4 regions of the Erwinia sp. CGal63 genome follow, and region 4 is predicted to be linked to each of the others. Evidence: predicted binding sites of a transcription regulator. Region 4 holds the regulator's gene; each other region holds the start of a gene.
The links. Region 4 encodes PurR, which represses purine synthesis genes. Its sites were predicted from a motif close to CANGCAAACGTTTGCNTG; they were not measured.
Positions count from the first base shown of each region.

Region 1: the regulator PurR is predicted to act here: its motif matches at 1,978-1,995, upstream of purE (5-(carboxyamino)imidazole ribonucleotide mutase).
Region 2: the regulator PurR is predicted to act here: its motif matches at 1,055-1,072, upstream of purT (formate-dependent phosphoribosylglycinamide formyltransferase).
Region 3: the regulator PurR is predicted to act here: its motif matches at 1,303-1,320, upstream of pyrC (dihydroorotase).

Region 1 covers NZ_JAKUMN010000006.1:165,098-168,585, reverse strand. Annotated here, with positions in the region: gene purK (5-(carboxyamino)imidazole ribonucleotide synthase) at 300-1,379, opposite strand; gene purE (5-(carboxyamino)imidazole ribonucleotide mutase) at 1,376-1,885, opposite strand; gene lpxH (UDP-2,3-diacylglucosamine diphosphatase) at 2,032-2,757, opposite strand; gene ppiB (peptidylprolyl isomerase B) at 2,757-3,251, opposite strand; gene cysS (cysteine--tRNA ligase) at 3,478-3,488, shown strand, end outside.
Region 2 covers NZ_JAKUMN010000001.1:657,423-660,910, forward strand. Annotated here, with positions in the region: gene purT (formate-dependent phosphoribosylglycinamide formyltransferase) at 1-1,012, opposite strand, end outside; gene MKZ79_RS02795 (YebG family protein) at 1,151-1,489, shown strand; gene MKZ79_RS02800 (sugar phosphate isomerase/epimerase family protein) at 1,568-2,398, opposite strand; gene MKZ79_RS02805 (tellurite resistance TerB family protein) at 2,601-3,251, shown strand; gene MKZ79_RS02810 (prolyl oligopeptidase family serine peptidase) at 3,368-3,488, shown strand, end outside.
Region 3 covers NZ_JAKUMN010000001.1:1,607,084-1,610,571, forward strand. Annotated here, with positions in the region: gene MKZ79_RS07310 (tlde1 domain-containing protein) at 250-618, shown strand; gene MKZ79_RS07315 (hypothetical protein) at 615-1,046, shown strand; gene MKZ79_RS07320 (hypothetical protein) at 1,089-1,274, opposite strand; gene pyrC (dihydroorotase) at 1,588-2,634, shown strand; gene dinI (DNA damage-inducible protein I) at 2,703-2,948, shown strand; gene MKZ79_RS07335 (hypothetical protein) at 3,088-3,333, shown strand.
Region 4 covers NZ_JAKUMN010000001.1:1,305,322-1,308,809, reverse strand. Annotated here, with positions in the region: gene punC (purine nucleoside transporter PunC) at 1-665, opposite strand, end outside; gene punR (DNA-binding transcriptional activator PunR) at 779-1,687, shown strand; gene purR (HTH-type transcriptional repressor PurR) at 1,715-2,740, opposite strand; gene MKZ79_RS05910 (NlpC/P60 family protein) at 3,046-3,488, opposite strand, start outside.

The sequences.
Region 1 (3,488 bases), on a different contig from region 4:
AAGATTAAATAATGTTCAGTATGACGAAGCAACTATAGTAGCTTCTTATCGCAGAGGATGAAACCGGAGGTTGGAACGAAAGCACTATTTGATGAAGAGAGGGGAGGAGAACCAAACCAGACCCTAAATGCGTAAAAGATGTAAAAAATCTTACGTATTTATCCTGACTGTCTGAGAGTGGTTCCCTTGGTGTTGGCAAAGAAAACTTCTAATTACTTAATAGTATTATGTATTTATTGTTTTGTTCGCCACTACAATACGGCTTTCGTTTATAAAATGATAGCCATACTTAAGTACAGTTAAGCACTGTCCTTTTTCAAATGCGCGCTGGCCCAGGCTATACCGCTGGCGTAATCCGCAGGCAAGTCAGGCGTCAGCGCCTGCAAAGCCTGCTGCAGCGATTCATGGCTGGTATCGATAAGATTAAGGTGGCCAACCTTGCGGCCCGGACGCACCTCTTTTTCATACCAGTGCAGGTGAACCAGCGGCTGCTGTAGCCAGGCGAGGTTTACCGCTGTACCAATCAGGTTGATCATCACGGAAGGTGTACTAACGACCGGCTTCGGCAGCGGCAGATCCAGGATAGCGCGCAGATGCAGCTCAAACTGGCTAATCGAGGCGCCATTCTGCGTCCAGTGGCCGCTGTTGTGTACGCGTGGAGCCAGCTCGTTAATCAGCAAACCCTGCGGCACCACAAAACACTCCATCGCCATTACGCCGACATAATTTAGCTCGTGCATAATCGCTGCAAGCATACTTTCCGCCTGCTCTTGCTGCGCCGCATCCGGCTCAGGGAGCACCACGCTGGCACGCAGAATGCCATCCTGATGCAGATTATGGGTCAGTGGATAGAAGACAGTGCTGCCGTCGTGAGCGCGAGCGCCGACCAGCGAAACCTCGCCGGAGAAGTTAATACCCTGTTCCACAATGCATTCGCCGTAGCAGTCCGCAGGCAGGGAAGCGGCGTCGTTTGCCCGCAGACGCCACTGGCCGCGGCCATCGTAGCCGCCGGTGCGGCGCTTTACGATAGCCAGCTCGCCTAATTTTTCGAACACTTCTGGCCACTCGGCCGCTTCGCTTAACAGCTGCCACGGCGCTGTCGCCAGGTTTAGCCGATCCAGCAGCTGTTTTTGCGTCAGGCGATCCGCCAGCAGCGGAAAAATATCACGGTTAACAAAAGCGTTATGGTTAGCCAGCTCTCGTGTCAGCGCTGTTTCAGGCCAGCGTTCGATTTCCGCCGTGATCACGCTCTGCTGGATCGGCAGCGCTTCCGGTTCAGCGTCCAGCCCGACAGGATAGACGGCGATGCCCAGCGGCTCGCCAGCCTGACGCAGCATGCGGCCAAGCTGCCCATTTCCTAGTACGCAAACTGGTTTCATGCTTCCTCCCGCGGATCCGGATGATGCAACACTTCATCCGTCTGGCTTTGCCGCCAGCCGGCCAGCCGTTTCGCCAGCTCAGCGTCGTGCAGCGCCAGAATTTGTGCTGCCAGCAGCGCGGCGTTGGCCGCGCCAGCTTTACCGATAGCCAGCGTGCCGACCGGAATACCGCGCGGCATCTGCACAATAGAATAGAGGCTGTCGACGCCGCTCAGCGCCGCGCTTTGTACCGGTACGCCCAGCACGGGCACCAGCGTTTTCGCCGCCAGCATACCGGGCAAATGGGCCGCGCCGCCTGCGCCGGCGATGATAACCTGGAATCCGTTCTCCTCGGCCTGTTCAGCGAAACTGAACAGCTTGTCCGGCGTACGGTGCGCTGATACCACTTCGCAATGGAAGGGAACGGCCAGGCTGGTAAGGATATCCGCGGCAAATTGCATGGTTGCCCAGTCACTTTTGGAACCCATTACAATCGCGATGCGGGCCGGTGCGGCGTTGGAAGACATGCGGGTCTGACTCCTGTGATTATACAAATATCACCCATCAACCGGCGGGCTGACGGATGGGAAGGAGTGAGAGAATAGCATGACTGGAAAGCAAGGAAAACGTTTGCTCTGGCAGGAAAACGGCGGAGAACGCCGCTTTGGGCGAATCAGAAAGGAAAAGCGATTAGCCTGATTTCATCCGCGCTGACTTTAATCATCGACCCTTCGCTATGCCAGGCGCCCAGCACGGCGCGCTCGGCCGGCCGGCCGTCAACGGTCAGCGAATGGATTGCGGGACGATGGGTGTGACCATGGATCAGATACCGCACCTGATGACGGCTCATCGCCGCCTGCACGGCTTCGGCGTTGACATCCATAATAGCTACGTCTTTGCTGCGGTTAGCCTGTTTGCTGCCGGCCCGCATTTTCAGGGCAATACGTTGACGCAGAGCCAGCGGCAGCGCCAGAAAAAGCTTTTGCAGCCAGCGCTGGTGAACCTTACGGCGAAAACGCTGATAGCCTTCATCATCGGTACACAGCGTATCGCCATGCATAATCAGGATGCGGCGACCATAGAGGTTCAGCAGCTGCTCCTGCGGCAGCAGTCGCATACCGCTGGCGGCGGCAAAACGCTGCCCGAGCAAAAAATCGCGATTACCGTGAATAAAATAGCAGGGCACGCCGGCGAGCCGTAAGGCATCCAGCGCGGCGGCAATCTCCGCGTGTAGCGGATTAGGATCGTCGTCGCCAATCCACGCTTCGAAAAGATCGCCGAGGATATAGAGCGCGTCGACCTGACGCGCTTCGCGCCGTAAAAATGCAAGAAAACCGGCAGTAATTGCCGGTTCTTCTTCACACAGATGTAAATCTGCGATAAACAGCGTGTGCGACATTATTCGCTGACGGTGACTTTCTGGATCACCACATCTTCTTTCGGCACATCCTGATGCATGCCGCTGCGGCCGGTGGCAACGCCTTTGATTTTCTCAACCACGTCCATGCCTTCCACCACTTCGGCGAACACGCAATAGCCCCAGCCCTGCAGACTTTCGTCGCGGAAGTTCAGGAAGTCGTTATCGGCAACGTTAATAAAGAACTGCGCGGTAGCGGAATGAGGCGCCTGAGTACGGGCCATCGCCAGCGTGCCTTTGGTGTTTTTCAGGCCGTTGTTGGCTTCGTTACGGATTTCCGCTTTGGTGGCCTTCTGCTGCATGCCTGGTTCAAAGCCGCCGCCCTGGATCATAAATCCATTGATAACACGGTGGAAAATGGTGTTGTCGTAAAAACCTTCACGGCAGTAATCCAGGAAGTTTTTAACGGTTTCCGGCGCTTTATCGTCAAAGGTTTTAATAACGATATCGCCATGATTAGTCTGGAAAGTGACCATATTCTCATCCTGTAAAGGTTGAAGGAGTGGGTTCAACAGCCGTCAGCGTCTTGGCTGACAGGCAGTAAAATAGAGCGCTCTTATATCACAAAATGTGATGACGAGTCAGCACCGCTGCATAAACGGAAGCGGGCGGAGCCTTGCTTTGCATAGCGCTTGCGTTAACAATACGTCAGAATATGCATATCACTGTCACGATCGCACACGTTAAAAACGGAATGTCTCAATGCTAAAGAT
Region 2 (3,488 bases), 650 kb from region 4:
CGAACTGCACGTTGTCGCTCTCCAGCTCCGGCAGGATAACCGCAGAGGCCGCTGGCCCGTACTGGCGAATGCCGCCAACCGGCAAACCCAGGAAAGCGCGAACGTGCAGCGCGAACTCGGACAGATCTTGCGAAATCAGCGTCACCATACCGGTATCATGCGGGCGAGGAGAAACTTCGCTGAAGATCACTTCGTCACCGCAGACAAACAGCTCGACGCCAAACAAACCGTGGCCGCCCAGCGCGGTAACGACTTTTTCCGCAATCTGCTGCGCGCGCTGCAACGCCAGTTCGCTCATCTGCTGCGGCTGCCAGGATTCCCGATAGTCGCCATCTTCCTGACGATGGCCGATTGGCGCGCAGAAGTGGATGCCGTCAACGGCGCTGACGGTAAGCAGCGTAATCTCAAAATCAAATTTCACTACGCCTTCAACAATCACGCGGCCGGCACCAGCACGACCGCCTTGCTGTGCATATTCCCACGCGGCGGCCAGTTCGCCCGCTTCGCGAATAAAGCTCTGGCCTTTACCCGAGGAGCTCATCACCGGCTTAACGATGCAGGGGAAACCAATTTCCTGCGCGGCCTGATTAAAATCCGCCACGTTATCGGCAAAGCGATAAGAAGAGGTCGGCAGAGCGAGCTCTTCGGCCGCCAGGCGACGGATGCCTTCGCGGTTCATGGTCAGACGGGCGGCACGCGCCGTAGGGACAACGCGCTGTCCCTGTTTTTCCAGCTCAATCAGCATATCGGTAGCGATAGCCTCGATTTCCGGCACGATATAGTCCGGACGCTCCTGCGCCACCAGCGCTTTCAGGGCTTCGCCATCCAGCATATTGATCGTGTGGCTGCGGTGAGCGACCTGCATCGCTGGCGCGTCGGCATAGCGATCGACTGCGATAACTTCCACGCCCAGACGCTGACATTCCAGCGCCACTTCTTTGCCCAGCTCGCCCGAGCCGAGCAGCATTACGCGAGTCGCCGCAGGGCGCAGCGCAGTACCCAGAGTTGTCATAAATCTCTACCTGATTGAGGGAAAAAACGCGGCCGCAGTATAAACGAAAACGATTGCGCGATCATCCGATTTCCGGGCTTGAGAAAACTTCCTGGTCTGATATACTGTATAAAAATACAGTTAAACGAGGTGGGCACTATGGCTGTTGAAATCAAATTTGTTGTCGTCAGAAAAGGTGAGGAAAAGATGACTTTCGCCAGTAAGAAAGAAGCCGACGCTTATGACAAAATGCTCGATATGGCCGAAGTGTTCTGCGACTGGCTGAGCGCGGCGCCGCTGGAGATGGACGAGAATCAGCGCGAGGCGCTGGGTATGTTCCTGTCGGAAAACAAAGATGCCGTCCAGCATATTCTGCGTACCAGTAAAATGCCGGAAGCGGAGCGCTCGCGTCCCGTGGCAGCGGTAGCAGAAATCGCGGCTGAAGATGTCGACGCGGAAGAGAAGAAGCCCAAAGCGGGCCGCAGTAAAGCGGCCTGACGGCGCGTCGCTGCAAATAAAAAGCCTGTCCGCAGACAGGCTTCAGGTTGCCGGGTAAAGTAAACCTTTTGTCAGGCGTCAGTCAGGCGATATCTGCGCGCAACAGCGCTTCAGGGCGTGCATCGCTTCTCTGGCTGCCTCCGTCGGCGCCTGCTGTTTAATCTCATCATTAAAGACCTCCAGGCCGATTGGGCCGCTATAGCCTTCCTTCTGCAGATAATCCAGCAGCGTATAGAGCGGGAAATTCCCCCGGCCCGGCAGCAGGCGATGATGTCGCGCCGTATCCACCAGTTCGCTTCCTGAGGGCAGGGTAGCCAAATCGGAAAGCTGCACCAGAAAAATTTTCTCCATCGGGATGCCGTTTAAATCGGCGACGGTACGGTTACGCACAAAAATATGGAAGGCGTCCACCACCAGCCCTAAATTAGGCTCGTTAACACGCTGTACCAGCTGCCATGCGGCGGCCGTCGTGTTGATGTGCGTGCTCCACGCCATTGCTTCGAAAGCGACCCGTAGCCCGCGCTTTCCCGCTTCCTGCACCAGCCAGCGAATATCCTCTTCCTCGCGCTCGGCGACGCACTCTTTTTGCGTCGAGGCCGGCGTCAGCAGCGTAGTCGCGCCCAGTTTCACCGCCGTATCCATCATTTTAATAGCGTCCTGACGCTTCTCCTGCCGCTGCTCATCCGGCGCGCCGTCAAAGTCCAGCAGTACCTGATAATCCGTCAGGGCGATACGCTGATTATCCAGCAGGCTGGCCACATCCTGCGCGGCTCCTTTAGCTGACTCCACATCCTGCCGCCACAGCTCCAGCTGAGTGAATCCTGCCTGCGCGGCGGCAATGATTTTCTCTTCCGTCGTGCCGCCCAGTAAAACCGTATTAATAAATAATGGGTTATTTTGAAAACGCATTTCTTCCCCTTATCAGCTGTGTCTGCGAAACAAACCGGCGGGAAACGGTCCGACCTTTTGACTCCCGCCTGTCTACAAGTATAGCGAGTCGCGTTATTCCGCCAGCGGCGGCAGGGCAATAAAGGTTTTCCAGGCTTTGCCTGACTTGACGCTTGCTGACAATAACCGCTTTATGCTAGTCATTATTTAACAAGGAGCAAATATGACTAACTGGCTGCAACAAATTCAAAACGTGCTGGGCAATGTAAAAGGCAAGAGCGATGGCGAAGGGCTAAGCAAAATGCTGGCGCCAGGCGCGCTGGGCGGACTGGCTGGTCTGCTTATTACCAGTAAATCCTCACGCAATTTGCTGAGCAAATATGGCAAAAACGCGTTGATTGTTGGCGGCAGCGCGGCGGCTGGCGCACTGCTCTGGAACAAATATAAACAGCGGATCAGCGAAACGCGTCATGATGAACCGCAGTTCGGCCAGCAGGCTACGGCGGTCGAGCGTCGCGCTGAGCGGCTGGTACAGGCGCTGGTCTTCGCTGCTAAAAGCGATGGTCATATTGACGCGCAGGAGCGTAAAGCGATTGACGAACATATTCATCAGGCGGGCCTCGGAAAAGAGGGCGAGCAGCTGATTCAGCGTGCTATGGATATGCCGCTCGATCCCAAAATGCTGGCGCAGGACGTAAAGAATGAAGAAGAGGCGCTGGAAGTCTATTTCCTCAGCAACCTGGCAATTGATGTCGATCACTTTATGGAGCGCAGCTATCTGCAGGCGCTGGGCGATGAGCTAAAAATTCCGCAGGACGTCCGCGACAGCATGGCAAAAGATATTCAGCAGGAGAAACAAAAGCTGAGCGCCTGACCACTTTCCGACCGACGCGCCTGATTATCAACTCTTATCGCTGCGCCGCGCTTGGCAATCATCGTCGTAGCTGCCACCCTTACTCTGTATAACTGATTCAGCGGGGCAGCAGAATGATAAAACCACCAGTCGCCAGAAAGATCCCTTATGAGATGAGCGCTCACGGCGAAACGCGTATCGATAACTACTACTGGCTGCGTGACGACAAGCGCGAAGATCCGGCCGTGCTGGACTATC
Region 3 (3,488 bases), 300 kb from region 4:
TGAATATTGCGAAGCGTTTATATTTGCCACTTTTAGCAAGTCAGCTTCTGGTATAACCCATCCGTAAATGGCGTAAGTATAGAAATCCCACTCTGAAGAGAGAATATACCAGCCTGGAACAAAATCAACCTTTATTTGATGTCAGTTTAACTCGATTCAATTTTTCTTTTGCCGTACTGGAACCTGTGCGTTAAATCGGTTAACTGTTTGCGCTAATGGAATATTCATTAACCAACAAGGAGAGACATAATGTCATGGACTTACAGTGTGATGATGAAGACCTTTAAGCATAACGGTGAATACAAGTTCAGCGCGCTTTACGCTGGTGCCCCAGGCTATAAGGATAACCCTGAGTATGAATGCTTGCGCAATAAAGGCCCGCTGCCACGAGGCAAATACAGGATTGTGGGCGTGCCGTTCACTCATAAAAAAGCGGGTGAGTTTACGCTACGGCTGGAGCCGGATAAAGGTAATAGCATGTGTGGTCGCGATGGCTTTTTGATTCATGGTGACAGCAGAAAAGAGCCTGGCACGGCGTCAAACGGCTGTATTATACTTGACCCACGATTTCGTAAGGAAATATGGAAATCAGGTGACAGGGAGTTAATTGTTGAATGAAATATTTACTCCTGCCATTAATTATTTGCAGCACCTGTCCGCTTGCCGCGCCGGTGCTTGACAATAACTGTAAGTCGCCCATATCAGGTACGGCAATAAGGATGATGGATAAAATGCATGAGGAAATGCATATTGACATCAAGAGCATACCGCCCGAAGGGGTCACTACGGAATTGCTATTTAACGAGCCTGTCTCTGATTTGCTATCACAACATTACGCCGAAAAAACCTATAAAACTGATACCCTTTTATCAATAAGCGATAATAAAGAGATTTATTCATCATATAATCCCAGAAATCTTATAATTAAGTTTACTGTTAAAAACAAAGAGGGAAAAGAAGATATTTTCCTCGTCTCTACTATCGCAAACGATTATGAGTGTAATGTAGAATTCAACGGTTATCTAATTGTTAAGCGTGAATTCTGATTGTTGCCCCTGTGTCAGCGCAGGGGCTTCTTACTGTTACTGTTATTCAATGTAGCGATTGGCTCGCCTGCTCAATGCCGCCAGGCTCTCTTTCATGATTTCAGCCACCAGCGCATTACTAAAATGTTCTCCATGCGCACGTAGTAGTTCGGGAATCTCATCAGGCGAAAATACGATTGCAGCTGGCTTAGCATCCTGATAGCTGACACGACCGTTTTCTCTCGCCATCAGTACGCGCTGGCGGTCGCCTTCCGGACAGGCAGCAGGCTGACTGATTTTAAAATAGCCCTCCCCCAGCTTCCCAGAGACTTCCTACGCTCGATCGGTTTCCAACATCTTTGCGGACAGCGCCGCGTTCTGTTCAGGGAATGAGGGAGCGAGTATTACGTGCACTATTTACAGAATCACCCGAAGAGACTCTGTGCTTAAGCGCCTGCCAGAAAAAAGAAAATAAAGCAGGTGCAAACGATTGGCTTTGCCTTTATCCTTGATACCCGGCCAAATCGCGCCATACCGATTTCACTTCTGCCGGAGCCTGTCCATGACTGCACACCCTCAGCAACTTATTATCCGCCGCCCTGACGACTGGCATATCCATCTGCGAGACGATGAGATGTTGAAAACCGTGCTGCCTTTTACCAGCGAGGTAAACGGCCGGGCAATCGTTATGCCTAACCTGGTGCCGCCGGTAACCAGCGTGGCGGCCGCTATCGCCTATCGCGATCGCATCCTGGACGCGCTGCCGGAGGAACATAGCTTTACGCCGCTGATGACCTGCTATCTGACCGATTCGCTGGAAGCCGACGAGGTGGAAAAAGGCTTCAGCTCTGGCGTGTTCACCGCCGCCAAGCTTTATCCTGCTCACGCCACCACCAACTCCAGTCATGGCGTCACCAATATCGACGCCATCGCTTCAGTGCTGGAGCGCATGCAGAAAATCGGTATGCCGCTGCTGATCCACGGCGAAGTTACCGACGCGCATATTGATATCTTCGATCGCGAAGCGCGCTTTATCGAAACGGTCATGGAGCCGCTGCGCAAGCGCTATCCCGAACTGAAAGTGGTGTTCGAGCATATCACCACCAAAGAGGCCGCCGCTTACGTAGAAGAAAGTAACGATCTGCTTGGCGCCACCATTACGCCGCAGCATCTGATGTTTAACCGCAACCATATGCTGGTCGGCGGCGTGCGGCCGCATCTCTACTGCCTGCCAATCCTTAAACGCAACGTACATCAGGAAGCGTTGCGTAAGGTGGTCGCCAGCGGTCACTCACGTTTCTTCCTGGGTACCGATACCGCGCCGCATCTGCGCCACCGCAAGGAAGCCAGCTGCGGCTGCGCGGGCGTGTTTAACGCTCCTTCCTCGCTGCCCGCCTATGCCACCGTGTTTGAAGAGCTGGGCGCGCTTCAGCATTTTGCCGCCTTCTGTTCCGAAAACGGCCCGCGTTTTTACGGCCTGCCGCTGAATGAAGGCACCATTAAGCTGGTGCGCCAGCCGTGGACGGTACCGGAAAGCGTCTCGCTGGGCGAAGATACGCTGGTGCCTTTCCTGGCTGGCGAAACGCTGAACTGGCGCGTCGAACTTTAATCCCGACAAAATGATTGCTTCCGTAAATCTTACTGTATATATTCACAGTGAATTCATCGGAGGCTTTTATGCGTATTGAAGTCACTGTAGCAAAAACGACCTCGCTGCCCGCCGGCGCCATTGACGCGCTGAGCGCCGAGCTGAGCAAGCGTATTGATAAACAATTTCCTGAATCCGCCCACAGCGTCTCGGTACGCTATGCCGCAGCGAATAATCTGACGGTAATGGGCGGCGGTAAAGAGGCGAAAGACCAGATTACCGATATCCTGCAGGAAACCTGGGAAAGCGCCGACGACTGGTTTATCACCGACTGAGCAGCGCGTCCCTCTTTCCGTTTTTTGCCGGGCTTCGCCGTCCGGCTTTTTTCTTTTCTTCCCCCCTTTGCTCCCGACAGAATCTGGCTATAGTAGAGTGACCTGATGCAAGCGGCCGTGCCGGCCTTGAGGTCTTTCCATGAATGCTGAAAACCCCGAAGAAGCGATGACGTTTGGCGAACTGCTGGCGCTGATTGCCGATCAACAGCGCCGCCTGAGCGTGCTGGAGGTTGCTTTCTCCTCCCTTTCCCTGTGCCTGGACGAGTCGGCCGCGCTGCGGCTGGTTGATAAACTGCGGCTGGAAGCGACCAGTCCGGATCACGATGAAAATAAGCAGCACTATTTCACTGCGCTGGCCGATGAGCTGGCCAAACGAGCCGGGTGAATAATATTTACTCAAGTTTTATCGCCGCGCTGCCGATATTTCTGATATCGGGAGCAGTAGTGTTTAGTTTCTGCGTACGCGATCCCGCTATAATTAAAGGCAATCGGCCCGAATTAAGATTTCATTCTGTGAGTAGCGGAATCTCTGTTATAATT
Region 4 (3,488 bases):
AGCCAGGCGAAAAAGCTGGCGGAGCAGGCGGCGTAAATCAGCACGTTGCCGCTCCAGACCGGCGATTTCAGCAGGGTAAAGAAGCCGACTTTCGCTTCCTCTTTGTGTGGCTTTGCGCCGGGCGAAGCGAGAAACAGCGTGGCGACCAGCAGGATCAGCGCCAGCAGCAGCAGCGCCAGAAAGATGGCGCGCCAGCTAAAGTGGTTCAGCAGCCAGGCGCCCAGCAGCGGCGCCAGCGCCGGCGAGAGCGCCACCAGCGGCATAATAGTGGCAAAAACGCGGTTGGCCTGCGCGGCGGGGTAGCGGTCGATAACCAGCGCCTGCCAGCTTACGGCGGCGGCGCAAATCCCTACGGCCTGCACAAAACGCAGCACCAGCAGCATGGCGGTCGAGTCCGCCCACCACATCGCGCCGCAGCTGACGGCGAAGAGTCCCAGCCCCATCAACAGCACCGGCTTGCGGCCGATACGGTCGGAAAGCGGCCCCCAGAACAGCTGCGCGCTGGCGAAGCCCGCCAAAAACAGGCTCAGGCTGGCGCTAATGGCGCCTGCTTCGGTTTGGAGATCCTGCTGCATGGCGGTAAAGGCAGGCAGATACATATCGGTGGCCAGAAAACCGGCGACGCTGAGCAGCGCCAGGTAAAGCAAAAATCCTTTCGAAGGCATGTTAAATCGCTCTTATTGTCAGGTGAATCGCGGCCGGCAGTGTAAAAGAGTGGCGCGGCGCTTGTGAAACGGTAATATTTGCGTCCTGCGTTCAAAAATTTTGCAGGAAGATTATGTGGTCAGAACATTCGCTTGAAGTGATTGATGCGGTCGCCAGAACCGGCAGCTTCACCGCAGCAGCGGCGGAGCTGCACCGCGTTCCGTCCGCTGTCAGTTATACCGTACGACAGCTGGAGGAGTGGCTGGCGGTACCGCTGTTCGAGCGACGCCATCGGGATGTCGTCCTTACGGCCGCAGGCGAACATTTTATTCAGGAAGGGCGTCTTGTTATCAAAAAAATGCTTGCCACGCGACGGCAGTGTCAGCAGGTCGCCAACGGCTGGCGCGGACAGCTGAATATCGCCGTGGATCGCATCGTCAAAGCGTCGCGAACCCGCCAGCTGGTGGTGGATTTTTACCGCCACTTTCCCGATATGGAACTGCATCTGTCACCAGAAGTCTTTAACGGCGTTTGGGACGCGCTGGCCGATGGTCGGGTCGATGTGGCGATCGGCGCGACGCAGGCTATCCCGGTTGGCGGACGCTTCGCTTTTCGCAATATGGGGATGCTGAACTGGCGCTGCGTAGTCAAAGCGGGTCATCCGCTTGCGCAACGTCAGGAGAAAGTCAGCGAAGAGGCGATCCGCGCATGGCCTTCGCTGGTGCTGGAGGATACCTCGCGCGCGCTGCCCAAAAGAACGACCTGGACGCTGGACAACCAGCGACGGCTGGTGGCGCCAGACTGGGAAAGCGCCTTCGACTGCCTGCTGGCCGGACTGTGCGTTGGCATGGTGCCAGGTCATCTTGCGCAACCGCTACTGCAAAACGGCTCGCTGTGCGAACTGCAGCTGGATCCGCCTTTTCCGGACAGTCCCTGCTGCGTCAGCTGGTCGGAACAGCAGGCTTCGCCGGCGCTGCAGTGGCTACTGGAGTATCTGGGGGAAACGGAGACGCTGAACAGCGAATGGCTGCGGGAAGCTTAACAGGGCGGCCTGGCGCCGCCCGTAACGCTAGCGACGATAGTCGAGGAAAGGGCCATCCGCAACGGAACGGCGCTCAATCAGCGTAGGGTGCACTTCAATGGTCTGCGGCTCTTCGCGCTTGCTGGTGATGCGATCGAGCAGCATATTGAACGCCGTCGCGCCCAGGCGCTCTTTTGGCTGATGCACGGTAGTCAGCGCAGGCGTGAAGTAGCGCGAGTTGCGCACGTTATCATACCCGATCACCGAAATATCCTGCGGCACGCGCAGGCCCATTTCATCCGCTGCGCAAATCGCGCCCATCGCCATCACGTCGCCGCCGCAGAAAACCGCGGTAGGCCGCTGCTTTTGCGTCAGCAGCTGCTGCATGGCGCGATAGCCCGACTCCGGTTCGAAATCGCCCTGTACCAGCCATTCGTCGCGCAGAGTAATGCCCGCTTCCGCCAGCGCCTTCAGGAAACCGGCATGGCGGCCGCCGCCCGTATTGCGTTCCATGTGGCCGGGGATCACACCAATATCGCGGTGGCCGCGATCGATCAGATAGCGGCCCGCCAGATAGCCGCCTTCAAAAGCGTTATCCAGAATGGTATCGGTAAAGTCGCCGCGCGATTCGCCCCAGTCCATGACCACCATCGGAATATTGCGGTGTTCTTCCAGCATGGTGATCAGCTCGTCCGGGTATTCGGCACACATCACCAACAGGCCGTCGACGCGCTTCTGCGCCATCATCGACAGATAGGCTTTTTGCTTTTCCAGCTCGTTATGCGCGTTGCCCAGGATAAGCGTGTAGCCCTTAGCGAAGCAGCTATGCTCCACCGCCTCGATAATTTCAGCGAAGTAGGGCGCTTCGCTGGAGGTCGCCAGCAGGCCGATAGTTTTGGTGTTATTGACCTTCAGGCTGCGGGCCACGGCGCTGGGGGAATAGTGCAGCGCTTTAATCGCTGCCCAGACGGCTTCCCGCGTCTCTTCAGCGACAAAGCGGGTTTTATTAATGACGTGGGACACGGTCGTGGTGGACACGCCGGCGCGTTTGGCCACATCTTTGATGGTTGCCATGAAAAAAGACTCCTGCGCTGTTCAGTAAGTCACTGAAAAGCGGTTTGTTAAACGTTTGCCTGGAATTCCAGCGCTCCTGATATAAATTGCGCATATTTTGTTGCGGAATGGTTACATCAGAAGGGAGTAAACAGAATGCGAAACCGGCCTGGAAGGAGGCGATAGCGACAAACAGGCCCGTTGCGCAACAGATCGTGGATTCTAACAAGAGCAGGCGCAAAAAACGAGAATTTTAGGCCGGCCGGTGGAAATTTGCGGTGAAAAGGCCGGTTCGTCTGCGACGATACCGGCCGGAGTACAGCAGGCTAGCGGATTGTTTTCGGCGTCATGACCCGACGGGCGCCGACATAGTGCTGCTCCCAGTAATCCTCCGTCAGCGCGCTGACCTGAATATCCTTGCCGGTGCGCGGCGACTGGATAAATTTGCCGTTGCCCAGATAGACGCCAACGTGATCCGCCGCGCCGCGACCGTTAATGCGGAAGAAGACCAGATCGCCTTTCTCCAGCTCGTTGCGTTTAACAGAGGCCGCGTCTCTGAGATGGTACATCTCGTTGGCGGTACGAGGGATTTTAAATTTAACCAAATCCTTATAGGCGTACCAGACCAGGCCGCTGCAGTCGAAACCGGTTTTAGGCGAAGTGCCGCCCCACAGATAGGGCTTGCCCAGCTGATCCATCAGTTTATTCATCGCGGTTTCGCGGGCTTTTTGATAGCGCGCGCGGTGCGCTTTGCTGAGCCTGAGCGGCG